Regions from separate parts of the Massilia sp. R2A-15 genome, predicted to be linked through region 3. Evidence: predicted binding sites of a transcription regulator. Region 3 holds the regulator's gene; each other region holds the start of a gene.

Region 1 (7,442 bases), 880 kb from region 3:
CTGAGCGCGACGACGTCCGACAACATCGGCGTGACCAAGGTCGAGTACTACGTCGATGGCGTGCTGAAGGGCACTTCGCTGGCGGCGCCGTACTCGCTGGCGATGAACTCGACCCAGCTCGCCAACGGTACCCACAGCCTGGTGACCAAGGCCTATGACGCCGCCGGCAACGCCGGCACGTCCGCGCCGCTGAGCTTCAGCGTCAGCAACGCCACCACCAACCTGATCCTCAACGGCGGCTTCGAATCGGGCGCCACCAAGTGGACCGCCACCGCTGGCGTGATCAACAAGGATCCGAGCGAAGCGGCGCGCACCGGCACCTACAAGGCCTGGCTGAACGGCGCCGGCACCGCGGGCAGCGCCTCGCTGGCGCAGAAGGTGACGATCCCGAGCACCGCTGGCCTGGCCCAGCTGAGCTTCTGGCTGCGCGTGACGTCGGAGGAAACCGGCTCGGCGCCGGTGGATACCTTGAAAGTGCAGGCGAAGAGCGCCAGCGGCGTCGTGACCACCCTGGCCACCTACTCGAACCTGGACAAGGGCAACGACTACGTCCTCAAGACCCTCGACCTGACCGCCTACAAGGGCCAGGCTGTCACCGTAACTTTCGCCGGCACCGAAAATGACGGGGCTGCGACCTCGTTCATCATCGATGACGTCAGCGTCAATGTGCAATAAGGAAAACCACCATGTCCAAAACAGCCTTTAAACTCTCGACCGGTAATTTCTTCCAGGACTGGTCGGACCTGAGCCAGTTCACCGCTGACAACGACTGGTCCCACGTCGCCAGCATCGTCGGCTACAACGGCGCCGGCATGTCCGGCTCCCCGGGCAGGGACGCGGGCGCGCTGGTGGCCGACAATCCCGTCTCCGCCACCCCCCAGTTGTTTTTCAACAGGGCGACCACCTTGTCGTCCGGCGGCGTGGCCGAGTTCCACAATCCAAACAACAGCGGCAATGCCGTGGTCGGCCTGCAGGGCTCGGGAACGGGGCAGGCGCCGAACCTGGTGCTCTACCTCGATTCGACCGGCATGGAGAAGGTCAACCTGACGCTGGACCTGCGCGACCTCGACGTGACCGACAACTCGATCCAGCAGATCGCCATTCAATACCGCATCGGCGACAGCGGCAACTGGACCAACATCGCGCCGAAGACGCCCACCCCCGGCTCGACCGCCTACATCGCCGACGCCAGCGCGGCGGGCGGCGCAAGCCTGGTGACGCACGTCGACATCACCCTGCCATCGGCTGCCGACAACCAGGCCAACCTGCAGATTCGCATCCTCACGGTCGATGCCGCCGGCTCCGATGAATGGATCGGCATCGACAACATTGGCGTCACCGGCACGGCGATCGTGGTCGGCGCCGACACCACGGCGCCGACCATCGCGGCCGCATCGCCGGCCGACAACGCCACCAACGTGTCCGCGGGCGGCAACCTTACCGTGACGTTCAGCGAAGCGGTCAACCTCGGCACCGGCAACATCACGCTCACCGACGGCGCCGGCGACACGCGCATCATCGCGGTGACCGACGCCAGCCAGGTCAGCCTGAGCGGGCAGGTGCTGACGATCAATCCGACCGACGACCTGAAGCTGAGCGCCACCTACCACCTGACGCTGCCGGCCGGCGCCGTGGTCGACCTGGCCGGCAATGCCTTCGCCGGCAACGCCGCCAATCCGATCGATTTCGCCACCTCCTTGAAGTTCACCGGCATCTACGACATCCAGGGCGCCGGCCACACTTCGTCCATGGTGGGCCAGACGGTCCACACCGGCGGCGTAGTCACGGCCATCGACACCACCGGCAACAAGGGCTTCTGGATCCAGGACGCCGCCGGCGACGGCAACACCGCCACCTCCGACGCGATCTTCGTCTCGTCGACCCTGACCACCATCAAGGTCGGCGACCTGCTCGACCTGCAGGGCGTGGTCGAGGAGAGCACCAACGTCGGCAGCAACACCAACAATCTGACCGTCACGCAGCTCAATGCGGTCCAGAACCTGAGCATCGTCAGCCACAACAACGTGATCGCGCCGACCATCATCGGCGCGGGCGGGCGCGCGGTGCCCGGCGAAGTGGTCGACAGCGACCATTTCCGCGTGTTCAATCCGGACCACGACGCCATCGATTTCTACGAATCGGTGGAAGGCATGCTGCTGCAGGTCAAGAACGTCCAGGTGGTCAGCAACTCCGTGGCCGGCGCGACCTTCGTCGTCACCGACGGCGCCAGCGGCGCCAACGACCGCGGCGGCCTGACCAACTCGCTGGGCGACGTCAATCCGGAGCGCTTCCAGATCTACGCCGACACCGGCGTGACGACCGGCATCACCGGCGCCTACACTACCGGCGACACGCTGGGCGACGTCACCGGCGTGATGAGCTACTACAACGGCAACTACGAGCTGCTGCCGACCGCGCTGCCGGCCGGAGCCGTGCACCATGCGGCTTCGCGCGAGACGACCGGCCTCTCCGGCGACGCCACCCATCTGTCGGTCGCCTCGTACAACCTGGGCGCCCTGAGCGTGAACGACTCCCAGGCCAAGTACGACGCCCTGGCCCACGACATCGTCGCCAACCTGGCCAGGCCCGACCTGCTGGGGCTGGAAGGCGTGCAGGACAGCAACGGCAACCTCGCCGGCGAACTGGGCGCCGACCTCACGATTGGCAAGCTGATCGACGCCATCGTCGCTGCCGGCGGCCCGCGCTACCAGTTCGCCCAGGTCAATCCGTCCGACGAAAACACCAGCGGCGGCACGCTCAACACCAATGTGCGCAGCGTGGTGCTGTACAACGCCGACCGGGTGCAATACGTCGAAGAGTCGGCGCGCCTGCTCGACGACACCCATTCCGCCGATGGCACGGCGTTCGCCAACGCGGTGCACCCGCTGGCGGCCGACTTCGTCTTCCGCGGCGAAACCGTCACCTATGTCGGCGTGGACATGGCCGGCCGCAGCCCCGGCGACGAGATGTTCGGCAAGAACCAGCCGGCCACCGTCGCCGGCGAGGCCCTGCGCGCCGACCAGATCGGCTCGGTGCAGGACTACGTCGCCGAACTGCAGGCGGCGCATCCGGGCAGCCACATCGTGGTGGGCGGCAATTTCAACGCCTACCAGTTCGACACGGCGATGACGGCGCTGGCCACCGGCGCCGGCCTGGTCAACCTGACCGACAAGCTGGGCGATGCGACCGACCGCTATACCGCCGCCACCAACGGCAACAACAGCCAGCTCGACCATCTGCTGGTGTCGGGCGACCTGGCCGGCCAGGCCCAGTTCGACATCGTCCACTTCAACACCAACCAGGCCGCCAACACCACCCAGGCCGACCGCGATCCGGTGCTGGGAACGTTTTACATCAACAGCGCACCGGTGGCTGCGGACGACAGCTTCAATCTCAATGAAGACACGACGCTGACGATCAACGCCCTGCAAGGCGTGCTGGCCAACGACCACGACGTCAACCAGGACACCCTGTCGGTCAACGTGGTCACCGGCGTTGCCCACGGCAGCCTGGCGTGGAACAGCGACGGCTCCTTCAGCTACACGCCGGACGCCAACTACAACGGCGCCGACAGTTTCAGCTACCTGGTCGACGATGGCCATGGCTTCAGCTCGGGCGCGACCGTGCAACTGACGGTCGATGCCGTCAACGATGCCCCGGTCCTGACGGCCGACGCGCCGGACACGGTGCTGGTCGAGGCGGGCATGAACGGCGACGGCATCGATGTGGCCACGGTGCAGCTGCACATGAGCGATATCGACAGCGCCACGCTGGTGCTCGGCAGCGACGGCTGGATCGACCAAGGCGACGGCCTGTACACCCAGGATGGCCAGTACGGCTGGGCCACGCTGGACATCAACACCAACACCGTCACCTACCGGCTCGACAATGGCATGGCCGATTCGCTCGGCGCCGCCGACCACGTGCAGGAGCAGTTCACGGTCACCGTGAGCGACGGCGACGCCACGGCCAGCGTGCCGGTCACCTTCGACATCCAGGGCGCCAACGACAATCCGTTCGGCAAAGCGGACAAGGCCGTCGCGATGGAAGACTCGAGCGTGCTGATCAACGTACTGGCCAATGACGGCGACGCCGAGGGCGACGCGCTCGACATCGTGCTGGTCGGCGCCAAGTCCGCCCTGGGCGCCTCGCTGACCTTGGAAAACGGCCAGGTGCGCTACAGCGCCGATGCCGACCGCTTCGACCTGATGGCCTCCAACACCAAACTGGTCGACACGTTCACCTACCGCATCAGCGACGGCCATGGCGGCTTGTCCGGCCCGATCTCGGCGCAAGTGACGGTGCAGGAAGCGGGCGACAACATCAGCGTGATGGGCACCGCCGGCAACGACACCTACCGCGTCGTGCTCGGCAAGGACACCACCTACGATGGCGGCAAGGGCAACGACAAGATCATCGGCGCGGCCGGCGCCGACGTCCTGATCGGCGGCGAAGGCAACGACACCATCGATGGCGGCGCCGGCAACGACGTCATCACCGGCAACGACGGCATCGACTCCCTGGCTGGCGGCGACGGCAACGACTCGCTCGACGGCGGCGCCGGCAACGACAGCCTGAACGGCGGAAATGGCGATGACTTCGTGGACGGCGGCATCGGCGACGACCTGGTGCAGGGCGGCGCGGGTGCCGATCGCCTGGTGGGCAACGCCGGCAACGACGCCATGTTGGGCGGTAAAGGCGACGACGTGCTCGACGGCGGCAGCGGCAACGACCTGTTCGTGTTCAGCCTCGGCAGCGGACACGACACGATCCTCGGCTTCAAGCCGGGCGAAGACACGATCCTGACCGGCTTCGGCGAAACGGGCGCCCTGGGCAATCCGTCCACCTGGGCCACGACGATCCGCAACGCACCGCTGGCGGCGACGGCCGCGCCATGGAGCTTCGTCGACGTCGACGCCGACGGCAACGGCACGGCCGACGCGGTGGCGATCAGCGGTGGCAACCTGGGCAGCGACACCGTCGTGCTGGACGGCTGGTCGATCGCCACCCTGGTCGGCCAGAACTACCTGGACGCGCAACACCAGGCCATCGGCGGCTGGTTACACTAAGAGAGGGCAGGGGCGGGGCGCGTCGGAAAACTTTACACTCGCCCCGCCTTTCATCCTCTGCGTCAAGATAAGTTGCTGTTGTTAAACAATATTTTATTTCGGGCATGATTGTTGCATTGTTCCAATCAAGCCTACTACTGGAATCGACATGAACCTTAAACTTCTCCTCGCCTCGATCGCCCTGTGCGCCAGCGCCGCCACCCAGGCCGGCATCGTCGAAGGCATCGACGTCACCGGCATCACCGGGACCGTCGAGCAATTCAACGGCCTGCCGGTCACGGCAAGCACTTACGACTTCGGCAACGGCATGGTCTACACCAGCCTGACGGGCGATCCAGCCCAGATCAACTTCGACGGCTTTTATGTTCTGGGCGCGCTGGCTGGGGCAAATGGCGGTTTCGAAGGCAGCAAGTATTTTGCTACCGGCGCCGGCCCGACCACGTTCGCGTTCAGTTTTGCCGGCGGCGTCAAGCGCTTCGGCTTCCACGGCACCGAGGCACTGAGCGAAGACGGCTCCCCGGCGGCGGACGGCATCATCGATGTGACGTTCTACGACATGAACAACGCGGTGATCGACACCGTGCACGCCAACTCCCTCGGCATGTGGTCCTGGGACGACTTCTACGGCTACGAAACCGATGCCGGCGCGATTGGCCGGGTCGAGTTCTCGGGCACGGGCGGCATGGTGCTCGACAATGTCGCGTTCGACAGCGCCGCAGCCGCCGTGCCGGAACCGGGCAGCTTGGCGCTGCTGGGCCTGGGCCTGGCCGGTTTCGCCGTCGCGCGCCGCAAGACAGCACGCAAGTAAGGCATCGGCAGGGGAGGGCAACGCCTCATGGACACATGTGCCGCAAACGACACATGTGTCTTTTTTTTGCCTTTTGCAAATTCGACCGCTGCGGCGCGAAACGGCGCGCGGCACCAATAGCGGCGGGCATTTCCCCCTGTTAATTCGCCGGTGACGTGCATCGCCAAACAAAAATCGTATTGTCAAAGCCGGGCCTTCTCGTGCATAGTGGAATTGTTTGTTGTTCAATAGACATAATATTGCTACAAAAGCCACACTTTGCCTGGAATTGAACCATGTCAGCACACGTCCTCGTCGTCGAAGCCGAGCCAGCGATCCAGCAATTGATCGGGTTGAACCTGACGCGCGCCGGCCACCGGGTCAGTTGCGTGCCGGACGCCGAATCGGCGCTGGCCGCGCTCGGCCAGGCGCTGCCGGACATGGTGCTGCTCGAATGGGACTTGCCCGGCCAGAGCGGCATCGCGCTGATCCGGCGCCTGCGCGCCCATCCGCAGGCGCGCGACCTGCCGATCATCATGGTGGCCGCGCGCAACGGCGAGCATGACAAGATCCTGGCCCTCGAATCGGGCGCCGACGACTACATCACCAAGCCGTTTTCCCCGCGCGAAATGATCGCCCGCATCCACGCCTTGCTGCGCCGGCGCGTGCCGCACGCGGCCGCCGACACCGTGCAGATGGCCGGCCTGCGGCTCGACCCCAGTACGCACCGGGTCACCGCCGGCGCGCGCCAGCTCGAACTGGGCCGCATCGAATTTCGCCTGCTGAACTTCCTGATGCATCATCCGGAGCGGGTGCACAGCCGCGCCCAGCTGCTCGACAGCGTCTGGGGCAACCACGTGTTCCTCGACGAGCGCACCGTCGACGCCCACGTCGGCCGCCTGCGCAGCGCCTTGCAACCGAGCGGGCACCAGGACCATATCGAAACCGTGCGCGGCAGCGGCTACCGCTTCGTCGCGTGGGACGCGCGCCTGAAGATGGGCTGGCCGGGCGCCGCGGCATGATCGCGTAAGCATTGGAACCGGTCATCCTCAGCAAGCTCGAGCAGGAATACCTGCTGCGGGTGATCGAGTCGGCCCACCAGGTGCGCGATGCGCGCCAGTTTTTCCTCTGGACCCAGGGCCAGCTGCAGGCGCTGCTGCCGCATCAGCTGATGCTGTGCATGCAGTTCGACCCGGCCGGCGCGCTGCTGCGGCTCGAGCCGATGCACGCCGGCCTGCTGGACGATGCGGCGATGCGGCGCCTGTGCGATCCCTCGGACGGCTTGGCGGCGCGCCTGGCGCGCCATTGCCGCGACAGCGACCGGCTGCCGGCCATGACAGGGGGAGGGCGGCGCGCCGGCGACGCCATGCTCGAGCAATTTCGCCGCGAGTTGCAGCAGGCGGCCGGTCTCGACCATATGGTGGTGCACGGCAGCGGCGCGCTGGCCGGCGGCGCCACCCTGTTCGTGCTGTGCGGCTGGGGCGAGCAGCCGGCCGCGCGCCACGCCTATTTCCTCGCGCTGCTCCTGCCTTACCTGCACATGGCGCTGCTGCGGCTGTCGGCGGGCGGGCGGCCCGCACTGGCGG
Region 2 (7,442 bases), 180 kb from region 3:
TGCGCTACATCCGTCCCGCCACCAGCTTTCGCAACAGCTACGCCTACGACAACCTGCTGTACATCGCCGCCGGCAAGATCATCGCCCAGAAGTCCGGCAAGTCATGGGGCGACACGGTGCGCGAGAAAATCCTGACCCCGGTCGGCATGGCATCGACGACCACCAGCCTGGCGCAGAACGCCGGCAACGCCAACCAGGCGCACGCGCACTCGAAGGTCGACGACAAGATCACCGCGGTGAAGTCGATGCCGGTGCCGAACGGCGAGGGCGCCGTCGGCATCAACACCAACGCCGAAGACATCGCGCGCTGGATGACGGTGCTGCTCGACGAAGGCAAGCTCGCAGGCACCGACAAGCGTCTGTACAGCCAGGCGCGCAGCCGTGAAATGTGGAGCGCGCAGACGCCGATGAAGATAGCCGAGCCGAAGCCGCAGCTGGCCGCCACGCGGCCGAACTTCGCCGCTTACGGCCTGGGCTTCCAGCTGAAGGACTACAAGGGCATGAAGATCGCGATGCACGGCGGCGCGCTGCAGGGCTTCTACTCGCAGGTCACGCTGGTGCCCGAAGCGAAGCTCGGCATCGCCATCCTCACCAACGCCGAGAGCAGCCCGGCGATGACGTCGCTGCAGTACCGCCTGTTGGATAACTACCTCGGCATTGCGCCGACCGACTGGATCGGCCGCTTTGGTGAAGTGACGCGCGAGGCGCACGAGAAGGAACTGGCGCGCGTGAAGGCAGCGGCCGGCAAGCGGGCAGGGAAGTCGCAGCCGTCGCTGGCGCTGGATGCCTACGACGGCGAATACCAGGACGCCTGGTACGGCAAGGTGACGATCAGGCCGGAAGGCGGCAAGCACGTGCTGAGCTTCTCGCGCACGCCGGATTTGACGGGAACGCTGGAGCACTTCCAGCACGACACCTTCATCGTCCGCTGGAAGGAGCGCAACTTCAACGCCGATGCCTACGTCACGTTCTCGCTCAATCCGGACGGCAGCATCGAGCGCATGAAGATGGCGCCCGTATCGACCGAGACTGACTTCAGTTTCGACTTCGCCGACCTGACCTTCGTTCCGGTCAAGCCGCCCGCAAAAGAGAAGTAAGGCGCAAATGGGGTCTGGTCCAGCGGACCTGACCCCCATCTTTCGTTCGACGTCAGCGTGACTCCTACCTGGAGTGCTTCTTCGCCTCGTCGCGGATCGACGCGTCCAGCCGGTGCGCCGCCTGCTGCGGCGTGACCTTCCCGACCAGCACCTCCTGGATCAGCGGATGCAGCATGTCGATCGTATTCGCCGGCAGCATCGAGTAGTACGGGCTGCCCGTGACCGGCGCGGCGGCCGCGGCGTCGAGATACGCGACGATTTGCGGGTCGCCCGAAGGCACGCCCGGCGCCGCCTGGAACGGCGCGATGTTCTGGCGCTTGGCCTGCTGGATCGCGAAGCCCGGCCCGGTGATGAACTCGAGGAAGCGCGTCGCGGCTTCCTTCTTCGGCGTCTCGCACACCGCAAATCCCGTTTCGCTGCCGATGACCGGCACCGCCGCATGGCCAGCGTCATTCCACGGCGGCAGGAACACGCCCGTCTGGAAGCCTTTGCCATGCATTAGCAGCCCGGCCGCCCACGTGCCATGGAACGCCATCGCGGTCTTGCCGTTGACGAAAGCGGCGATGCCTTCGCCATGGCTGGACCGCATGAAATTGGGCTGCGCATAGCCGCGCTGCGGGATTGTCCGGATCTTGCGGAAGATGTCGGCGCCGGCCGGCGTGTCCAGGTTGAGCGTGCCGTCGGCGATGCGCGCCTTCCAGTCCGGCGTGCGCGCGGCCACATTGTTGGCGAAGCCGAAGCTGAAGGCCGCGTTGCCGATGATGTTGGGGAAGCCGCCGTTCCAGTAGATCGGCGTGAATCCGGCCTTCTTCAGACGCGCGCAGACAGCGAGGAATTCGGCGAAATTGGTCGGCAGCTTCGTGATGCCGGCCTTCGCGAACATGTCCTTGTTGTAGTACATGAGGGTGGCGGCAACCCCGCCGGAGATGCCGAAGCGCTTGCCGTCCTGCGTGATCCAGTCCGCCTTCAGGCTGGGCCGCATGCGGCGCCACGCCTCGGTGTGGCCGACGTCGGTCAGCACGCCATGCTCGGCCAGCGCCGCCGAATACGGGTTCGGATTGACCGACATCAGGTCCGGCAGCTTGTGCGAGGCGACCTTCGGCCTGATGTTCTCTTCGACCGAGTTCCCGGTCATGAACTGCACGTCCACCCGCACGTCGGGGTTCTGACGCATGAACTGCGCGGCCACCTCCTGCATCTGGTCCTGCCAGTCGGGCGCCCAGATCAAAGCGGTGATGGTGACCGGCGCGGGCGCCGCCGGCGCCGCGGCGGGCCGCTCCTCGTGATGGCAGCCGCCTAATGCCAGCAGGCCGGCCACAGCCAGCCACCTGCGGGCGCCCTTGATGAATCCTGCCTTGACCACAAAAAAATCCTTGTTGCGTGCACTTCAAAAAACTAGCTTGCCAGAATACCTGACACGAACCGGGCGGCGTTGTTACACGCCAGCCGCTCCGGTCCGGCGCCGCAGCTTAAGGCTTGACGAACTTGAGGGTCATCCGGTCGCTTTCGCCGATCGCGATGTAGTCGGCGCGCTTGTCGTCCTTGTTGGCCAGTGTCGGCGGCAGCGCCCACACGCCTTTCGGATGATTCGCGTTGTCTTTCGGGTTCGCGTTGATGTCGGACTTCGCCACCAGCTTGAAGCCGGCCGCTTCGACCGTCTTGATCACCCACGCCTCGTGCAGGTAGCCGGTGCTGGCCGTGGCGTCCTGCGTCATCGATGCAGGCAGGCGGTGGTCCACCACGCCGAACACGCCGCCCGGTTTCAGCACCGTGTAGACGTTTTTCAGCGCTTCCTGCAGCTTGTCGTCGCCCAGCTCGACCCAGTTGTGCATGTTGCGGAAGGTGAGCACCATGTCGACGCTGTTGGCCGGCGCGATCGCATACTTCACCGGCGGCTCGAAGATCCCGATGCGCACCTTGTCGTACACCGGGTTCGAATTGACCTTCTTCATGAACATCATGCCGTACCTGTTCTGCGGCTTGACCTCGTCGCCGGCTCCGATCAGCACACCATGGTCGCGCAGGTACGGCGCCAGGATCTCGGTGTACCAACCGCCTTCGGGCGTCAGCTCCACCACCGTCATGGTCGGCTTGATGCCGAAGAACGACAGGGTCTCGTACGGATGGCGCGCGCCGTCGCGGGCCACGTTGGCCGGCAGGCGGGTGCTGCTTGCGATCGCGGTCTTGAGCGCGTCGTCGGCTGCCTGCGCGCCGCCGCACAGGCCCGCGGCCAGCATGGCGGCGAGGATCAATCGTTTCATGGTGTCTCCAGTGTTGTTGTTGGAAGTGGCCAGATCATCAACCAAGCCGCGGCCGCGGTCAAGCGCAGTCTCCGCCGCCCGAACATATATGTATGGCCGCCGTCCGCCGCGGACAGCCCCGGACACCGCCGGACACATTCGGCGGACACCCGCCGATTCAAAATCAATCACTTAGTCAATGGCACAACAATTGCCTATTCAAATTGTTTCGTAACTGTTATGGTTCCCCGAGTTTTTTCGCTGGACCCGATTCAGGTTGTGCCGACAGCTGCCAGAGAGCCGCTGCCCCCGTCATCGATTTGTCAGGAGATACCATGGAACGACGTACTTTTCTCAACCTCAGCGGCCTGGCCATGGGCAGCTTGCTGGTGCCGGTCTTCGGCAACGCCGTGGCGGCCGAAGAACTGCTCACCCCCCTTGCGGAAAAATACAAGAAGACCCTCGCCGACATCGCGCTCAACGCCGCCACGAAGGCAGGTGCCAGCTACTGCGACGTGCGCGTCGGCCGCTACCTGAATCAGTTCATCACTACGCGCGACCTGAACGTCGAAAACGTCGTCAACACCGAATCGGCCGGCGTCGGCGTGCGCGTGCTGTGCAACGGCGCCTACGGCTTTGCCGCCACCTCCGACATGTCGCCCGACAGCGTCGCCGGCGCCGCGCGCCAGGCCGTCGCCATCGCGAAGGCCAACGCCAAACTGCAAGCGGAGCCGGTGCAGCTCGCGCCGGTCAAGGGCGTCGGCGAAGTCGCCTGGGCCACCCCGTTCAAGAAGGACTGGCGCGCGGTGCCGATCAAGGAAAAGGCCGACCTCCTGATCGCAGCGAACAAGGCCGGCATGGACGGCGGCGCCAGCTTCATGCGCTCGGTGATGTTCCAGGTGAACCAGCAGAAGTACTTCGCCTCCACCGACGGCTCCTACATCGATCAGGACATCCATCGCATCTGGGTACCGCTGACCGCCACCGCCGTCGACAAGTCCACCAACAAGTTCCGCTCGCGCCAGGGCCTGTCCTCGCCGGTCGGCATGGGCTACGAATACCTGGACGCGCGCGCCGCCGACAAGGTGCGGGCCGCGGGCGGCGTCGCCACCCTGTACAAAGGCTCCTACGACCTGATCGAGGACGCGCGCGCCGCTGGCCGCCAGGCCAAGGAGAAGCTGACCGCCAAGTCGGTCGCGCCGGGTAAATACGACCTGGTGCTCTCGCCCGAGCACCTGTGGCTGACGATCCACGAGTCGGTCGGCCACCCGACCGAACTCGATCGCGTGCTGGGTTACGAGGCCAACTACGCCGGCACCAGCTTCGCCACGCTGGACAAGTGGCAGTCGAAGAAATTCAAGTACGGCTCCGACATGGTCAACATCATCGCCGACAAGACCATCCCCGGTTCGCTCGGCGCGGTCGGCTACGACGACGAAGGCGTCAAGTGCAAGCACTGGGACATCATCAAGGACGGCGTGCTGGTGAACTACCAGGCCACGCGCGACCAGGCCCACATCATCGGCGAGAAGGAATCGCACGGCTGCTCGTACGCCGATTCGTGGAGCAGCGTGCAGTTCCAGCGCATGCCCAATATCTCGCTCGCGGCGGGAACGAAGAAGCTCACGCCGGATCAAATGATCAAGGACGTCAAGAAGGGCATCTACATCGTCGGCGACGGCTCGTTCTCGATCGACCAGCAGCGCTACAACTTCCAGTTCGGCGGCCAGCTGTTCTTCGAAATCGTCAACGGCAAGATCGGCGCCCAGCTCGAGGACGTGGCCTACCAGTCGAACACCCAGGAATTCTGGAACGCCTGCAGCGCCATTTGCGACGACAGCGACTGGCGCATGGGCGGCTCCTTCTTCGACGGCAAAGGACAGCCTGGCCAGGTGAGCACCGTGTCGCACGGCGCCAGCACGGCGCGCTTCAACGGCATCAACGTGATCAACACCGCTCGCAAGATCGGCTAACCCGGGGACCGCACATGAAGATTCTGACCCAGGACGAAACCCGCCGCATCACCGACCGCGTGATGGCCTTCACCAAGGCCGACGAATGCACCGTCACCATCAACGGCAACCGCACCGGCAATATCCGCTACGCTCGCAACAACGTCTCCACCGCAGGCCTGGTCGAGAACACCCAGCTGTCGGTGTCGGTCGCCTACGGTAAAAAGCAGGGCACCGCGACCATCAACGAATTCGACGACAAGTCGCTCGAAAAAGTCGTGCGGCGCGCCGAGGACCTGGCGCGCCTGGCGCCGGAGAACCCCGAGTTCATGCCGGCCGTGGCAAAGCAGGCCTTCAAGCCCAGCGCCACTTTCAACGCCAAGACCGCCGCCATCGATCCCGAGTTCCGCGCCCAGGCCGCGGCCTACAGCATCGAGGCGAGCCGCAAGAACAAGCTGGTGTGCGCCGGCTTCTTCACCGACACCACCTCGTTCGAGACCATCGCCAATTCTAATGGCGTGTTCGGCCACCAGCAGGCGACCTCGCTCGACTTCACCTGCACCGTGCGCACCGAAGACGGCCGCGGCTCCGGCTGGGTCAAGCGCTCGGCTGGCGATGTCGCGCTGTTCGACGCCCGCGAAGCATCGGACGTGGCCATCGAAAAGGCCCTGCGTTCGGTCGATGCCAGGGCGCTCGAGCCGGGCCGCTACACGGTCATCCTCGAGCCGGCCGCCACGTCCGACCTGATCGGTTTCATGCTGTCCGGCTTCGACGCGCGCCAGGCCGACGAAGGCCGCAGCTTCCTGTCCAAGAAGGGCGGCGGCAACCGCCTCGGCGAAAAGCTGTTCGACCAGCAGGTCAACATCTGGGCCGACCCGTGGGACAAGGACGTGCCGGTGCTCCCTTGGGATAACAACACCATGCTGCCGCGCGAACGCATGGCGATGATCAAGGACGGCCGCGTCGCCTCGCTCGACTACTCGCCGTACTGGGCGAAGAAAATGGGCAAGCGCCCGGTCGGCTCGCCCGGCAACATGATCATGGCCGGCACCAGCAAGTCCACCGCGGATCTGATCGCCAACACCAAGAAGGGTGTGCTGGTGACGCGCACCTGGTATATCCGCCTGGTCGATCCGCAGTCGGTGCTTCTCACCGGCCTCACGCGCGACGGCACCTTCTACATCGAGAACGGCAAGATCAAGCACCCGATCAAGAACTTCCGCTTCAACGAAAGCCCGGTCACGATGCTCAACAACATCGAGGAGATCGGCAAGCCGCAGATCATCGCCGGCGACGAAGTGCAGTATTCGATGCTGATCCCGCCGATGAAAGTGCGCGACTTTAATTTCACGTCCCTGTCGGACGCTGTGTAACGGAGAGTTTGTGGAACGACGTACCTTCCTCAGGATCGGCGGCGGCGCCGCCGGCGCCATGCTGGTGCCGGTGTTCGGCAACGCCATCGCCGCAGAAGAACTGCTCAACCCCGTCGCGCTGCCGTTCAAGAAGGCGCTGGCCGACGCCGGCCTGAACGCCGCCACCAAGGCCGGCGCCAGCTACTGCGACGTGCGCATCGGGCGCTACCTGAACCAGTTCATCACCACGCGCGACCTGAACGTCGAAAATGTCGTCAACACCGAGTCTTACGGTGTCGGCGTGCGCGTCATCGCCAACGGCGCCTACGGCTTCGCCTCGACCAACGACGTGTCGCCGGACGGCGTGGCGGGCGCCGCGCGCCAGGCGGTGGCCATCGCCCGCGCCAACGCGAAGCTGCAAACGGAACCGCTGCAGATGGCGCCGGTGAAGGGCGTGGGAGAAGTCAGCTGGGCCACGCCGATGACGCGCGACTGGCGCACGGTCCCGGTCAAGGACAAGGCCGACATGCTGGTCGCCGCCAGCAAGGCCGGCCTGGACGCGGGCGCCACCTTCATGACGGCCAACCTGTTCCAGGTCAACCAGCAGAAGTACTTCGCCTCCACCGACGGCTCCTACATCGACCAGGACATCCATCGCCTGTGGGCGCCGGTCACCGCCACCGCGGTCGACAAGGCCAACAACCGCTTCCGCACCTGCAACAGCATGGCCGCGCCAGTCGGCATGGGCTTCGAATATTTCGACGCGCGCGCCGCCGACAAGGTGCGGGCCGCCGGCGGCGT
Region 3 (7,442 bases):
GGTGTTCACCGACGGCGACCTGCGCCGCATGATCGAGAAGGTCCAGGACTTCACCAAGATCACCATGCGCGACGTGATGCACGCCAACCCGCGCCGCATCCATCCGGAGCAGCTGGCGGTCGACGCGGTGGCGATCATGGAAGAATTCCGCATCAACCAGATGCTGGTGGTGGACGCCGACGACAAGCTGGTGGGCGCGCTGCACATCCACGACCTGACCCGCGCCAAGGTGATCTGATGACCGATACCACGCTCGACCACATCCGCCGCGCCGCCGCCATCAAGGTCTTGATCCTCGACGTCGACGGCGTGCTGACCGACGGCAGCCTGACCTACGGCGAGCACGGCGAAGTGACCAAGACCTTCAATGTGCTCGACGGCCTGGGCATCGAACTGCTGCAAAAGACCGGCGTGCAGGTCGCCATCATCAGCGCGCGCAAGTCGCCGGTGGTGATCCGGCGCGCGGCCGACCTGAAGATCATGCACGTCTACCAGGGCACGCACGACAAGCGCGTGGCCTTTGCCGACCTGCTCGACACCACCGGCTTCACGGCGGAGCAGTGCGGCTACATCGGCGACGACGTGATCGATCTGCCGCTGCTGCGCAAGGTCGGCTTCGCCGTCACCGTCCCGAGCGGCCATCCCGAAGTGCAGCACCGGGCCCATTACGTCACCCGTGCGCCGGGCGGGCGCGGCGCCGTGCGCGAGGTGTGCGACATGGTGATGCGCGCGCAGGGCAACTACGACGCGGCGCTGGCGCCGTACTTCGCCTGACGATGAGCCGGGCCACCCACAAGCGCACCGCGCATCGCTGGCAGGTCGGCGGCCTGATCGCCGCCGGACTGGTGTTCGCGCTGGGCAGCTTCTGGCTGGTCCAGGTGATCAATGGCGGCGACGTCGCCACGTCGTCCGACCCGCTCAAGAGCGAGCCTGACTACATCGTCGAGAAGTTCAGCTTCGTGCGCATGACGCCGGCCGGCAAGCCGGGCTACATCATTTCCGGCGACAAGCTGACTCACCGTCCCAGCGACGACACCTTCGACATCGTCGCGCCGGTGGTGTTGAACATCGGCTCGGAGAAGCCGCCGATGACAATGCATGCGAAGACCGCGCATGTCGATCAGGATAAGAACCTGGTCGACCTGGCGGGCGATGTCGACATCCGCCGCCCGCAGCAGGGCGCAATGCAGGCGATGTCGCTCAAGACCGACGCCTTGACCGTGTTCCCGGACGAGGACCGGATGGAAACCGCGCAGCCATTCCAGCTCGTGATTGGCACGACAAACCTCGCCGGCGTGGGCATGAAGGCCAACAACGCCACCGGCCGGCTCGACGTGCACAACCGGGTTCAGCTCAATTTTCCGCCGCGCGCACGCTGACGCGGACCAGGCAAGAAGAAACAGGGAGCAAAGATGAAGAAGATTTTGTTGGCAATCGCGGTAGGCATGCTGGCCGGCGGCGCCGCCCTGGCCGAGCGCGCCGATTCGCTCAAGCCGATCAACGTGAAGGCCGATACCGGCACGGCCGACATGGTCAAGCAGGGCGGCACGTTCGAAGGCAACGTGGTGCTCACCCGCGGCACGGTGGTCATGAAGGGCGACAAGCTGAAACTCACCGAAGACCCGGAAGGCTACAATTTCGCCACGCTGACGGCGGCGCCGGGCGCGCTCGCGACGTTCCGCCAGAAGCGTGACGGCGGCGCCGACCTGTGGGTCGAGGGCGAGGCCGAACGCATCGACTACGACAACAAGACCGACATCATCAAGCTGTCCGGCCGCGCAAGGGTGACCAACCTGGAGGGCAGCCGCGTGACCGACCGCGCCGAAGGGCCTTTCCTTTCCTACGACAGTCGCAAGGAGCAGTTCGCGGCGATCAACACCCCTTCCGGCCAGAGCAAGGTTGGCGGCGGCCGCGTGGAGTTCACCTTCGACCATCCCAAGCGTCCGGCGCCCGCCACGCCTGCCCCAGGAAAGCAATGATGGAGACAAAATCCTGCGGTAACACCCTGATCGTGCGCGGCCTGCAAAAGAGCTACGGCAAGCGGCTGGTGGTGCGCGACGTTTCGCTGCAGGTCGAATGCGGCGAAGTGGTCGGCCTGCTCGGCCCGAACGGCGCCGGCAAGACCACCTCGTTCTACATGATCGTCGGCCTGGTGCCGTCGGACGCCGGCTCGATCGACATCTCCGGCGTCGACATCTCCAGCCTGCCGATCCACCGCCGCGCGGTGCTGGGCCTGTCCTACCTGCCGCAGGAAGCCTCGGTATTCCGCAAGCTGACGGTGGAGGACAACATCCGCGCCGTGCTGGAGCTGCAGAAGGTGGACGGCAAGGCGCTGACCAAGGACCAGATCAACGAGCGTCTCGATACGCTGCTGGCCGACCTGCAGATCGAGAAGCTGCGCGAGAACCAGGCGATGTCGCTGTCGGGCGGCGAGCGGCGCCGCGTCGAGATCGCGCGCGCGCTGGCCACCAATCCGCGCTTCGTGCTGCTCGACGAGCCGTTCGCCGGCGTCGATCCGATCGCCGTGATCGAGATCCAGCGCATCGTGCGCTTCCTAAAGGAGCGCGGCATCGGCGTGCTCATTACCGACCATAACGTGCGCGAGACGCTCGGCATCTGCGATCGCGCGTATATTATCAACCAGGGTGCGGTGCTCGCTTCGGGCCGTCCTGACGATATCATCGCGGACGAATCGGTGCGGCGCGTGTACCTGGGCGAACATTTCCGGATGTAAGCCATGAAACAGTCACTGCAACTACGGACTTCCCAACACCTCGCGCTCACGCCGCAGCTGCAGCAGTCGATCCGTCTGCTGCAGTTGTCCACGCTCGAGCTGCACCAGGAACTGACCCAGCTGCTGTCCGATAATCCGCTGCTCGAACGGCTCGACGACCCGCTCGACAACTCGGTGCGCCTGCTGGCCGATGGCGCAATCGGCGCTCCCGCCACGCCGGGCGAGGCCGCGCCGGCCCCGGGCGCGCAGGACGCGCCGCCAGGCGAGGGCAGCGGCGACGCGCCCGCCGCCGGTGAAGGCGAGGGCGGCGGCGAGGGAGAATCCCCGGAGGCGGCCGGCGGCGACAGCGAGGACTGGGGCGAGGCGGGCCGCAACAAGACGCCCGACGACGAGGATTCGCGCCCGCAGATCGAAGCGTCGGCCACCACCTTGCGCGACCATTTGATGGAGCAGATGCGCCTGGCGATGCTCGACACGCGCGACCGCGCGCTGGTCGAACTGATGATCGACGCGCTCGACGACAACGGCTACCTGACCGAAACGCTCGAAGAGATCCTCGAGCGCCTGCCGCCCGAGCTCGAGATCGACATCGACGAACTCAAGACCGCGCTGTCGCTGCTGCAAAGCTTCGACCCGGTCGGCGTGGGCGCCCGCAACGCGTCCGAATGCCTGGCGCTGCAGATCCGCCGCATGCCCCACGTGCCGCTGGTGACGCGGCGCATGGCGCTCGACATCGTCTGCAAGCACCTCGCGTGGTTCGCCCAGCGCGACTTCAACAAGCTGAAAAAAGCCCTCGACTGCGACGACGAGGACCTGCGCGAGGCGCAGGCCGTGATTCGCCAGTGCAATCCGCATCCGGGCGCCGCGTTCGGCTCCGGCGCCTCCGACTACGTGGTGCCGGACGTGATCGTGCGGCGCTCGAAGAACGGCTGGACCGTGTCGCTGAACCAGGATGTGATGCCGCGCCTTCGCGTCAACAGCATGTACGCCAACCTGCTCAAGAACGGCAAGGGCGAGGGCCAGCTGGGCGCCCAGCTGCAGGAGGCGAAGTGGCTGATCAAGAATATGCGCCAGCGCTTCGACACGATCTTGCGCGTGGCCGAGGCGATTGTTGAGCGGCAACGGAACTTTTTCTCGCACGGCGCGGTTGCCATGCGTCCACTTGTGCTGCGCGAAATTGCTGATACACTGGGACTACACGAGAGTACGATATCTCGTGTGACAACCCAGAAATACATGCTTACACCGCATGGTATGTTTGAGTTGAAATACTTTTTTGGGAGCCACGTCGCCACCGAAGCAGGAGGGGAAGCATCCTCCACGGCGATACGGGCACTCATCGTGCAACTCACAGGAGCCGAAGACCCTAAAAACCCTTTATCAGACAGTAAGATCGCAGACATGCTGGGGGAACAGGGGATGGTCATTGCACGACGCACGGTGGCCAAATACCGTGAAGCGCTCAAGATCCCGCCCGTCGCCCTCCGCAAAAGTTTGTAGATCGACCTCACACTGTCCCTCTGCGCTTATGACGCACGAACAGCTAGCGACATCATCAAAGGAGTGTGTATGAATCTCACAATCAGTGGACATCATCTCGAAGTGACCCCAGCCATCCGTGAATACGTACAGAACAAACTGGAGCGAGTGAAGCGCCATTTCGATCAAGTGATCGATATCGCCGTGATCCTCACCGTCGATAATCTGACTGAAAAAGAAAAACGGCAAAAAGCCGAAATCAACCTAAGGCTGCCGGGTAAAACCGTGAACGTCGCCAGCCTGTCGTCCGACCTGTACGCGGCCATCGACGCCCTGATCGACAAGCTCGATCGCCAGGTCATGAAATACAAATCCCAAGTGCAGGAGCACAACCACCAGGCCATCAAGCACTTGCAGGAGCCTGAGCTCCCCGCCGCCGCATAAGGCAGGCATCACCTGAAAGCGAGGGCGCCGTCGGCGCCCTTTTCATTTGCGCGGTCGGATAAAATACGCTTTTTCCGTCTTCGACAGCCACCATGACCGACTTCGTCAAAACCCGCATCGCCAACCGCACCGGCATCATCACCCTGGACCGTCCGCGCACGCTCAACTCGCTGTCGCTGGAGATGATCCGCGCGCTGTCCGACGTGCTGCTGGCATGGCGCGACGATCCCGCGGTGGACGCCGTGGTCCTGCGCAGCAGCACCGACAAGGCGCTGTGCGCCGGCGGCGACATCCGCTACTTCCACGACGTCGGCACCCTGCCGACCACCGGCGGCAGCGCCTCGCTGGAAGACTTCTTCACCGAAGAGTACACGCTCAACCACCTGATCCACTTCTACCCAAAGCTGTACGTGGCGTTGATGGACGGCGTGGTGATGGGCGGCGGCCTTGGCATCTCCGAAGCGGGCCCGGACACCGGCCTGCGCGTGGTTACCGATGGCACCAAGCTGGCTATGCCCGAGGTGAACATCGGCCTGTTCCCGGATGTCGGCGGCAGCTACTTTCTGGCGCGCGCGCCGGGCAAGCTTGGCCTTTACCTCGGCCTGACGGGCCTGACGGTGCGCGCCGCCGATGCGCTGTACGCGGGCCTGGCCGACACCTTCGTGCCGCAGGCCCAGATGCCCGCGCTGGCCCAACTGATCGAAGATACGCCGGGCAGCGAACTGCGCGCGGCGATCACGCAATTTGCCGCGCCGTTCTCGGCCGGCCCGAGCGTGCTCGAAGCGGAGCGCGCGTCGATCGACCACCATTTCGGCGAGTCGACCGTCGAAGCGATCATGGCGTCGCTGGAGAAGGACGAAGGCGTGTTCGCGCAGAAGGCGCTGGCCGCAATGAAGAAGCGCTCGCCGCTGCTGATGCGCGTGACGATCGAGCTGCTGCGCCGCGGCGCCGCCATGAGCCTGGCCGATTGCCTGCGCCTCGAGCGCATCCTGGTGCGGCGCAATTTCGAGCACGGCGAAGTACTCGAAGGGATTCGCGCGCTGGTGATCGACAAGGACAACGAGCCGAAATGGAATCCGCCGACGCTGGCGGAGGTGACCGACGAGATGGTCGCGCAGTTCTTCAACTCGCCGTGGCCGGAGCGGGCGCACCCGCTGCGCGACCTGGGGAATTAAGACTGTTCGCGGTGGCGCAGCACGACGCGCTCGGTGGGGCTGAAGTAGGCGGCGAGCCGTTCGGCCATGTACACCGAGCGGTGCTGGCCGCCGGTGCAGCCGAGGGCCACGGTCAGGTAGCTGCGGTTATCGGTCTTGAATGAGGGCAGCCACTTCTCGATGAAGGCGCGAATGTCCTCCAGCAGGTCGGCCGCGCTGGGCTGGGCGTCGAGGAAGGCGATCACCGGCGCGTCCATGCCGGTGAGCGGGCGGAGCGTGATGTCGTAGTAGGGATTGGGCAGCGCGCGCACGTCGAACACGAAGTCCGCGTCGAGCGGCACGCCGAGCTTGAAGGCGAACGATTCGAAGAACAGCGTCAGCGGCGCGCGTTCGATCTCCACCAGTTCCTTGATCCAGGCGCGCAGCTTGTTGGCCGAGAGCTCCGATGTGTCGATCACGTGGCCCAGCTGCTCGATCGCCGACAGGCGCTCGCGCTCTTCCAGGATGCATTCGATCAACGTACGGCGCGCGGCCGGATTGGCGTGCGGGCGCAGCTCGTGCGACAGCGGATGGCTGCGGCGCGTTTCGGAAAAGCGCGCCACCAGCGAATGCGTGTTCGCGGTCAGGAACATCACCTTCACGTCGTGGCCCTGGTCCTTGAGCATGCGCACGTTGGCGGGCAGGTCCACCAGCGACTCGGCGCTGCGCGCATCGACCGCGACGGCCAGGCTTTCGGTGCCTTCGTTATGCAAGGTGTCGACCAGCTGGGGCAGCAGGGCGGGCGGCAGATTGTCGACGCAGTAGTAGCCGCCGTCTTCGAGGACGTTGAGGGCCACGGACTTGCCGGAGCCGGAGATGCCAGTGATAAGTACGATGCGCATGTATCGATGATACCGCAAGCTGCGCTTTGGGGTCAGGTCCGCGGGAACGACGGGGACGCCTAGTCGCCGTCTTTCAGTCATCGGCGCCTGCGTGATCCCTGTTTCAGTCGCCGTGCCGAGACCGAAATTCTTGCTGGATTTCCGATGGAAGAACTGAGTAGTCGTCGCCGTTTCCGTACCAACGCAATGAGGTCCGATTTTCCGCGCGGGTGAAAAAGCCCGCCCACAATCGCAGCTTCTCCATGTCCACTACCACCATAGCGTGTTCCGATGGACAGTCGTGGGGCTTGCACTTGTTAATTACCAAGAAATTTCCCATCTGGGTGACGGGAGTCTCCACATGGTAGCCATCCAGCAGCTTGCGTTCGTTGGCGGGCACGACGCTGTTGAAGATCTTGTTGATGGGTGCAGCCGCCAGGATGCTCACGCGCTTTTTGTTCACCGTAGTGGTCGGGTATTTCCCGACCCATGAGGATAAGGATTCTGCGTTCCAGCCGGCTGGATCATTGGCGAAGCAGGCGCCGGCCGAAGCGAACATCAGGACTGACAGGGCGAGGAATCGTCTCATGGCCATTTCTCACTGGTGGATCGTATGAAGACAGACTTGTCGTCAAAACTACGTCCGCGACAAAAACGGGGTCAGGTCCGTGTTTTGTAGGGAGACATGGGTAACACTTTGTCGGGGGACATAGGTAACACTTTTATCATCATCGTACTTTCCAATAAATGTGGAGCGTACGATGCCTTGGA
Region 4 (7,442 bases), 1.4 Mb from region 3:
CAGCGCCCGCGCGATCCCCACACGCTGCTTCATCCCGCCCGAGATCTCGTTCGGCCGCTTGCTCGCCGCCGCCACCAGGCCGACCAGCGCCAGCGCGTCGAGCGTGCGCGCGCGCAGCTGCGACGTGGACTCCTTCGCCCCGAACACCCGCTCCACCGCCAGGTACACGTTCTCGAAGCAGGTCAGCCACGGCAGCAGCGAATGGTTCTGGAATACCACGCCACGTTCCGGCGACGGGCCGGCGATCTCGCGGCCGTTGCAAATCAGGGCGCCCTCGGTGGCGGTGGTCAATCCCGCGATCAGGTTCAGCAAGGTGCTCTTGCCGCAGCCCGAGTGCCCGATCAGCGTGACGAACTCGCCCTGCTCCACCGTCAGATTGATGTCGGCCAGCGCGTGGAAGCTGCCCTGCTTCGTTTCGAAGCGCATCTCCGCGTGCTGCACCTCGATGAATTTTTGCGCTCTCATGTCAGGCCTTCGCTTCTTCGTAAGTGAACGACTTCGCCAGCGCCACCAGCGCCTGCTCCAGCACCAGCCCGACCACGCCGATGACGACAATCGCGATGATGATGTGCGGGACGTTCAGGTTGTTCCACTCGTCCCAGACCCAAAAGCCGATGCCCACGCCGCCCGTCAGCATCTCGGCCGCGACGATCACCAGCCACGCGGTGCCGATCGCCAGGCGCACCCCGGTCAGCATGTGCGGCAGCACCGATGGCAGCAGGATTTTGGTGAACACCTTCCACTCCGACAGGTTCAGCACACGCGCCACGTTCAGGTAGTCCTGCGGCACGCGCTGCACGCCGGCCGCGGTGTTGATGATCATCGGCCAGATCGAGCAAATGAAGATAGCCCAGATCGCCGCCGGATGCGCCGCCTTGAACACCAGCAGGCCGATTGGCAGCCAGGCCAGCGGCGACACTGGCTTGAGCAGGCTGACGATAGGATTGAACATCCCCGCCAAAAACCTGAAGCGCCCCACCATGAAGCCAAGCGGGATGCCCACAGCGGCGGCCAGGCCGAAGCCGATCGCCACGCGCTTGAGCGAGGCGATGATGTTCCAGCCGATGCCCTGGTCGTTCGGGCCCCTGCTGTAGAACGGGTCGGAGAACAGCTTTACCGCCTCCGCCCACGTCACTGCCGGCGACGGGAAGGTGCTGTTCTTCACCGAGATGATCTGCCACACCAGCACCAGCAATGCGAGCCCCAGCACAGGCGGCAGCACCGCCAGCAAGAAGGCGCGGCTGCGCGGACGCCCGCCGATGCGCACACCCTGGTTCGCCAGGCGCTGGCTGCGCCGCGGCTTGCCAGTCGCAGCGGCCACTAACGGGGCCGCAACCGATTCGAGTACTGCGCTCATGCGATTCTCCTCAGGCCTTGATCTTGAATGAGTCGGCGTAGGCCTTGGGGTTCTTGCCGTCCCAGACTAGGCCGTCGATCAGCTTCGCGCTGCGCATCGGCGACTTCGGCACGCTCACCTTGGCCAGCGCGGCCGCCTCCTTGTACAGCGCGACCTGGTTGACCGCGGTGGCGGTGGCCAGATAGTCCGGCTCGCCCTTGAGCAGTCCCCAGCGCTTGTGCTGGGTCATGAACCACATCCCGTCCGACAGGTAGGGGAAGTTGACCGCGCCGTCGTTGTAGAACTTCATGTGGTTCGGGTCGTCCCAGGTCTTGCCCATGCCGTTCTGGTAGCGCCCGAGGATGCGCTGGTTGATCACGTCGACCGACGTGTTCACGTACGACTTGTCGGCGATGGTCTCGGCCATCTTGGTCTTGTTCGACAGCGAGGCGTCGATCCACTTGCTGGCGTCGAGGATTGCGGCGACCAGCGCGCGCGCCGTGTTCGGATGCGCCTTGACCCAGTCGGCCGTGGTGCCCAGCGTCTTTTCGGGATGATCGCGCCAGATGTCCTGGGTGGTGGCCGCGGTGACGCCGACGGAATCGACGATGGCGCGGTGGTTCCACGGCTCGCCCACGCAGAAGCCGTCCATGTTCCCGACCCGCATATTGGCCACCATCTGCGGCGGCGGCACGGTGATCACCTTGGCGTCCTTCATCGGGTTGATGCCGTAGGTCGCCAGCCAGTAGTACAGCCACATCGCGTGGGTGCCGGTCGGGAAGGTCTGGGCAAAAGAATATTCGCGCTTGTCGGCCTGCATCAGCCTGGCCAGCGACGGGCCGTCCACGCCGCCCTTGTCGGCCACCTTTTTCGCCAGCGTGATGGCCTGTCCGTTCTGGTTCAGGTTCATCAGCACGGCCATGTCCTTCTTCGGGCCGCCGATGCCCATCTGGACGCCGTACACCAGGCCGTACAGCACGTGGGCCGCGTCGAGCTCGCCGTTGACCAGCTTGTCGCGCACGCTGGCCCAGGAAGACTCCTTGCTGGGGACGATCCGGATGCCGTACTTCTTGTCGAAGCCGAGCACCGATGCCATCACCACCGACGCGCAATCGGTCAGCGGAATGAAGCCGATCTTCACTTCTTCTTTTTCGGGCTTGTCCGAGCCGGCTGCCCAGACGCCGCCGCTGGCCAGGCCAGTGAGCGTGGCGCCCCCCGCCTTGAGGATGGTGCGGCGGATGCGGCTGGTATTGGTGTTGTTGGTCATCGTTCCCTCGTTGTCATCGGCTGGTGTTACCAATGCATCAGCAATTGGCGTGCCAGCTTTGCAACGAGGGAATGTCAGGCAATGGCGCGCTTTTCAGGCACCGATGTTGTGCGGCGCACCAAAAGCGCGCTCGCTACGCTCAGGACTGGGCGGCGATGTCGCGCAGTGCGCGCTCGAACACTTCGGGCGGCTGGCCACCGGAGATCAGGTGCTTCTGGTTGATGATGATGGCCGGGACCGAATTGATGCCGGCGCGCTGGAAGAACTGCTCGGCCTCGCGCACTTCGTCGGCGAAGGTATCGGTCGCCAGGATGCGCGACGCTTCGACCGGGTCGAGGCCGACCTGTTCGGCCAGGCGTACCAGCACCTCGTGCGAACCGGGGTTCTCGCCTGCGGTGAAGTAGGCCGAGAACAGCGCCATCTTCAGGTCGCGCTGCTTGCCCTGCGCCTCGGCCCAGTGCAGCAGGCGGTGCGCGTCGAAGGTGTTGTAGATGCGGTCGCGCGAGCCAAACTCGAAGCCGAGCTGCTCGCCGCGGGCGCGGATCATTTCGCTGGTCTGGGCGCGCTGCTCGGGGCTGGCGCCGTATTTCTGGGCCAGGTGCTCGCCGATGTCCTGGCCTTCCGGCGCCATGTTCGGATTGAGCTCGAAGGGCTGGAAATGGATTTGCGCGTCGACCACGTCGCCGACATTGTCCAGCGCCTGCTCGAGCGCCTTGAGGCCGATGACGCACCAGGGGCACGACACGTCCGACACAAAATCAATCCTCATTTCCTTGCTCATGATCCATCCCTTCAGTAGATAAGGGGCGTATATGGGAGCGGAACGAGGAAATTCAAGATGGGGACAGGTCTGAGATGCACCGGTTTGGTGGACAGGTTAATTAGCAACACATGTGCTGCGCCTGGACCTGCGCCGGCGTTTTGTAGCCGAGCGATTGATGAAGTCGGATTGTATTGTAGTACACCTCAATATGATCTTTGACGGCGGCAACCGCGGCAGCGTGATCTTCATACACGAAGTGATGCGTCAACTCGTTCTTCAGGTTCGAGAAGAAGCTCTCCGCAACCGCGTTATCGTGACAGTTCCCTTTGCGGCTCATGCTCGCAATTGCGCCCTTCGACTCGAGGTAGTCGCGAAACTTCTTCGAGCCGTAAGGCGATCCCTGATCCGTGTGGCAAACGAGCCCTGGCGGCGGGCGATATCGCTCCATGGCCGCTTCGATCGTCTGCACGGCCAGGGCGGCGGTCTGGCTCGTTCCCATCGCCCAGCCAATGACAGCGTGCGTGGACAAATCCAGGAATATCGACAGATGGCTTATCCCCGTCCGCGTGGTGATTTGCGTCATGTCGCCCACCCACACGCGGTTTGGAACGGCGACCTTGAATTTCCGGTTCACCAGATTCGGGGCTGGCGGTTCTTTTTGTTGCGGTGCTGGTTTGCTTTGCAGTCGTTGGGTTCGAAGCGTCTGAATGCCGGCGCAACGTCGTAGACGTGCCACTCGATTTCGCCCGCATGGATTTTTTTCCGCGCGTAGCACCCGCCACATCTTGATGACGCCTGCAGCGCGCCGGTGTTCCGCGTCGATCTCGTGAAGCCTCGCAATCAAGGCGATGTCCGCGCTATCGCGCGGGCTCATAGGGCGACAGCGCGAGGCATGGTAGCCGCTTCGGCTTACGCCAAGTAAGCGGCACATCAGCCCGACCGGATACATCTCGGCATGCTCGCGAATGAAGGCGTACCTCAGCGCTATCGGCGCATGAAGTACGCCTCGGCTTTTTTTAGAATTTCGAGCTCCAGTGCCAGGCGAAGATTCTCCTTGCGAAGCCGAGTCAGCTCGTCTTCCTCGCCAGCTGGCGGGCGCCCAGGCGGTCGAAACGCCAAGTCCGGGCCGACCAAGTCGACCCGCTTCGCCCATTTATAAAGCTGATTTCGACGCACGCCGAGCTCTCGCGCCAGCGCCGCGGCGTTATCGCATTGCTTCAGACGTTCAACCGCTTGGAGCTTGAACTCCGGGCTAAAGACCTGGTTTTCAGATGATTTTACGAGTTTGGTATCCATGGAACGTATTGTCCCCTATTTGGATGTCCACCAAACTCGGTACATCTCAGGTCCGCAGGACCAGTCCCCGGCTTTCGGCAGCACCGGGGTCTGGTCCTGCGGACCTGACCCCATTTTCACTTCTTCTTCGGCGTCGCCGCAGCCGTTTTGCTGCCGCCGATCTTGCTTTCCTTGCCGGCGATCAGGTTCGAAATGTTCTTGCTATGGCGCCACATCAGCATCGCGCTCATGACGACCACCGCAAACAGCTTCTCGTCCACGCCGAACAGCAGGCCATAGTAGAACGGCGCGAACAGCGCGGCGATCAGCGCCGCCAGCGAGGAATAGCGGAACGCGTACGCGATCACCAGCCAGGTCACCAACGTCGCCACGCCCAGCCACGGATTGAGGCCGAACAGCACGCCCAGCGCCGTCGCCACGCCCTTGCCGCCGACGAAGCGGAAGAACACCGGCCACAGGTGGCCGATGAACACCGCCAGCGCGACCATGGCGATGCCCGCTTCGCTCACCTCATAGCGGTCGGCCAGCAGCTGCGCCAGCCACACCGCGAACCAGCCCTTGAGCGCGTCGCCGATCAGGGTAGCGATCGCGGCCTTCTTGTTTCCGCTGCGCAGCACGTTGGTGGCGCCGGGATTTTTCGAGCCGTAGGTGCGCGGATCGGACAGGCCGAACACGCGGCTCATCACCACCGCGAACGAAATCGAGCCGATCAGGTAGGCGGCAATCACAAAAATCAGGGTGTTCATTGTTTCTCTCTATTGTTATCGGTCCCGGCCTCAGGTGCCGGGCTCGTGAATATACACCATCCTCGCAGCCCCGCGAAATCGGCCGCGGCGAAGGCCGGCGTTCCATATTTACAACAATCCCATTCTCGCCCATCGCGCACAAGCTCTCCCTATGACAGTTGAGATCGAGGCGACATTCCGTCGCTAACGACCGCACAATAAGTTACCTGACATAAAAGTCATGGCGCAAAATGGAGATTGGCATTTTTGACACATTTTGCCCGTCGCCGCAAGCCGAAGGCCCATCGATTCCCCTCACCAGGAGCAGCCATGCACGCGCGTTCGAAAATGATCGTCTTCATCCCATTGAGCCTGGTCCTGGTGCTCCTTGCAACGCCCGCAAAGGCCGAGCAATACGACCTGAGTGCCCCGCGGTGCGCGTCGGGTTACCTCCACAACGCCGGCAAATGCGAAGTCGATCCCGCGGTCGCCAGATACACACGAGATCAATGCGACGCGGTAAATGGCAAGATGGATCCCGAATGCAAGCTGGCAGGGCCGGCGCCAGCACCGTACTGCCGCGCCGTGGCCGGGGGAATGAATACACTCAAAGGAGACAAGTGTATCTTCGACACAAAACCAGAGACCAGCGCCAGCGGCGACTATGTGGGTGACCACTTCAAGATCGTCGCGATGCCCGACGGAGCAAATCCGTTTCGCCTGGGGGGCAGCAATGGTCAAAGTTTGAAGGTGTTGTCGCAGAAACCCTTGGGCAAGGATGACAGGATGTTGACTGTCTACAATGAAAGCGACAGCCTTCATATCGCGCGAGAAGTAAAAGCCAGCGACCTGATCGAGTTCGGCGCCAGGCGCACAGGCTATACCTATGGCGCGCTCGCGATTCCCTACAAATACTATGCAGGCGACAAGAGCTTCGGGTCAGGCGTCGGAATCGGGCCATATGTGGGCTGGCGCCTGGGAACCCCAGGATCGGCTCACACGTTCGCGGTCGCTGCCACCATCGGCAGTGTCAAGGGCGAGGTACGCGACGCACAGGACAAGATCATCAGCACTCCAGACCTGATGGCCTATTCCATTGCTGGCGGGGTGATGTGGGACATCAGCAAGGCGCAGGGCCTCAGGCCGTTCAAGCTGGGCGTGTTCGTCGGTGTCGACTCCGTCAGCAGCGACAACGTCGTGAAGTTCAGGAACAATCGCAAGCCGTGGGTCGCCTTGCAAATTGGTTTCGACTTCACCGACAACTAGCAGCGCCGGCGCCCGCCCGTCCTCAGCTCAGGGCCACCTCGACCGCGCGCGCCTCCAGCAGGCGCGGCAGCTCCTGCGGCGATATGCCGATCAGGTAACCGCGCCGGCCGCCGTTGATGTAAATGAGCGGCAAATCGAGGATCGTTTTTTCGACATACACCGGCATTGTTTTCCGCGTGCCGAACGGGCTGGTGCCGCCAACGAGGAAGCCCGTGTGGCGGTTGGCCACTTCCGGCTTGCACGGCTCGATCTTCTTGCAGCCGACCTGGCGCGCCAGTTCCTTGGTCGATACCTTGCAGTCGCCATGCATCAGCACGATCAGGGGCTTGGCGAACTCATCCTCCATGACCAGGGTCTTCACGACCGCGTGTTCATCGACGCCAAGCTCGCGCGCCGATACCGCGGTGCCGCCCTTCTCCTCGTAGGCGTAGGGATGCTCGCTGAACGCGACCTGCTGCTTGCGCAGGAACTGGGTCGCGGGCGTTTCTGAGATGTGCTCTTTCCTGGCCATGCGTGATACGCTGTTCGTAAATTGTGGAGCTTCGTATTATGCAGCAGGAAATTCGCTTTGCCACCTTCAACCTCCTCAACCTGGCCCCGGCCGGCGCGAAGCTGTACGACAACCTCGTGCCGCACACCGAGGAAGAATTCGAGGCGAAAATCAACTGGACCGCGCGCCAGATCGACTTGCTCGACGCCGACGTGATCGGCTTCCAGGAGATCTTTTCGCAGTCGGCGCTGAAGCTGGCCCTGTCGCGCACCCGCAAGTATCGCGACGCCATCCACGTC

The links. Region 3 encodes sigma-54, which starts transcription at its own class of promoters, with help from an activator protein. Its sites were predicted from a motif close to TGGCANGNAANCTGCTTT; they were not measured.
Region 1: a site for sigma-54 is predicted at 5,170-5,187, ahead of Q4S45_RS03780 (PEP-CTERM sorting domain-containing protein). Genes of this name have one in related genera too.
Region 2: a site for sigma-54 is predicted at 3,538-3,555, ahead of Q4S45_RS22160 (TldD/PmbA family protein). Genes of this name have one in related genera too.
Region 4: a site for sigma-54 is predicted at 2,641-2,658, ahead of Q4S45_RS16470 (CmpA/NrtA family ABC transporter substrate-binding protein). Genes of this name have one in related genera too.

What each region holds. Positions count from the first base shown of each region.
Region 1 covers NZ_CP131935.1:834,843-842,284, forward strand. The annotation lists gene Q4S45_RS03770 (Ig-like domain-containing protein) at 1-675, shown strand, start outside; gene Q4S45_RS03775 (Ig-like domain-containing protein) at 687-5,069, shown strand; gene Q4S45_RS03780 (PEP-CTERM sorting domain-containing protein) at 5,218-5,877, shown strand; gene phoB (phosphate regulon transcriptional regulator PhoB) at 6,153-6,878, shown strand; gene epsA (XrtB/PEP-CTERM-associated transcriptional regulator EpsA) at 6,890-7,442, shown strand, end outside.
Region 2 covers NZ_CP131935.1:4,801,290-4,808,731, forward strand. The annotation lists gene Q4S45_RS22145 (serine hydrolase) at 1-1,097, shown strand, start outside; gene Q4S45_RS22150 (ABC transporter substrate-binding protein) at 1,162-2,460, opposite strand; gene Q4S45_RS22155 (class I SAM-dependent methyltransferase) at 2,567-3,358, opposite strand; gene Q4S45_RS22160 (TldD/PmbA family protein) at 3,673-5,310, shown strand; gene Q4S45_RS22165 (TldD/PmbA family protein) at 5,325-6,662, shown strand; gene Q4S45_RS22170 (TldD/PmbA family protein) at 6,673-7,442, shown strand, end outside.
Region 3 covers NZ_CP131935.1:4,980,809-4,988,250, forward strand. The annotation lists gene Q4S45_RS22945 (SIS domain-containing protein) at 1-238, shown strand, start outside; gene Q4S45_RS22950 (HAD family hydrolase) at 238-774, shown strand; gene lptC (LPS export ABC transporter periplasmic protein LptC) at 777-1,379, shown strand; gene lptA (lipopolysaccharide transport periplasmic protein LptA) at 1,413-1,979, shown strand; gene lptB (LPS export ABC transporter ATP-binding protein) at 1,976-2,734, shown strand; gene Q4S45_RS22970 (RNA polymerase factor sigma-54) at 2,738-4,234, shown strand; gene hpf (ribosome hibernation-promoting factor, HPF/YfiA family) at 4,304-4,657, shown strand; gene Q4S45_RS22980 (enoyl-CoA hydratase/isomerase family protein) at 4,750-5,832, shown strand; gene rapZ (RNase adapter RapZ) at 5,829-6,692, opposite strand; gene Q4S45_RS22990 (Ivy family c-type lysozyme inhibitor) at 6,796-7,260, opposite strand; gene Q4S45_RS22995 (IS481 family transposase) at 7,433-7,442, shown strand, end outside.
Region 4 covers NZ_CP131935.1:3,600,159-3,607,600, forward strand. The annotation lists gene Q4S45_RS16460 (ABC transporter ATP-binding protein) at 1-465, opposite strand, end outside; gene ntrB (nitrate ABC transporter permease) at 467-1,357, opposite strand; gene Q4S45_RS16470 (CmpA/NrtA family ABC transporter substrate-binding protein) at 1,368-2,603, opposite strand; gene Q4S45_RS16475 (DsbA family oxidoreductase) at 2,743-3,384, opposite strand; gene Q4S45_RS16480 (IS3 family transposase) at 3,485-4,354, opposite strand; gene Q4S45_RS16485 (transposase) at 4,351-4,662, opposite strand; gene plsY (glycerol-3-phosphate 1-O-acyltransferase PlsY) at 4,779-5,408, opposite strand; gene Q4S45_RS16495 (hypothetical protein) at 5,718-6,653, shown strand; gene ybaK (Cys-tRNA(Pro) deacylase) at 6,676-7,164, opposite strand; gene Q4S45_RS16505 (endonuclease/exonuclease/phosphatase family protein) at 7,203-7,442, shown strand, end outside.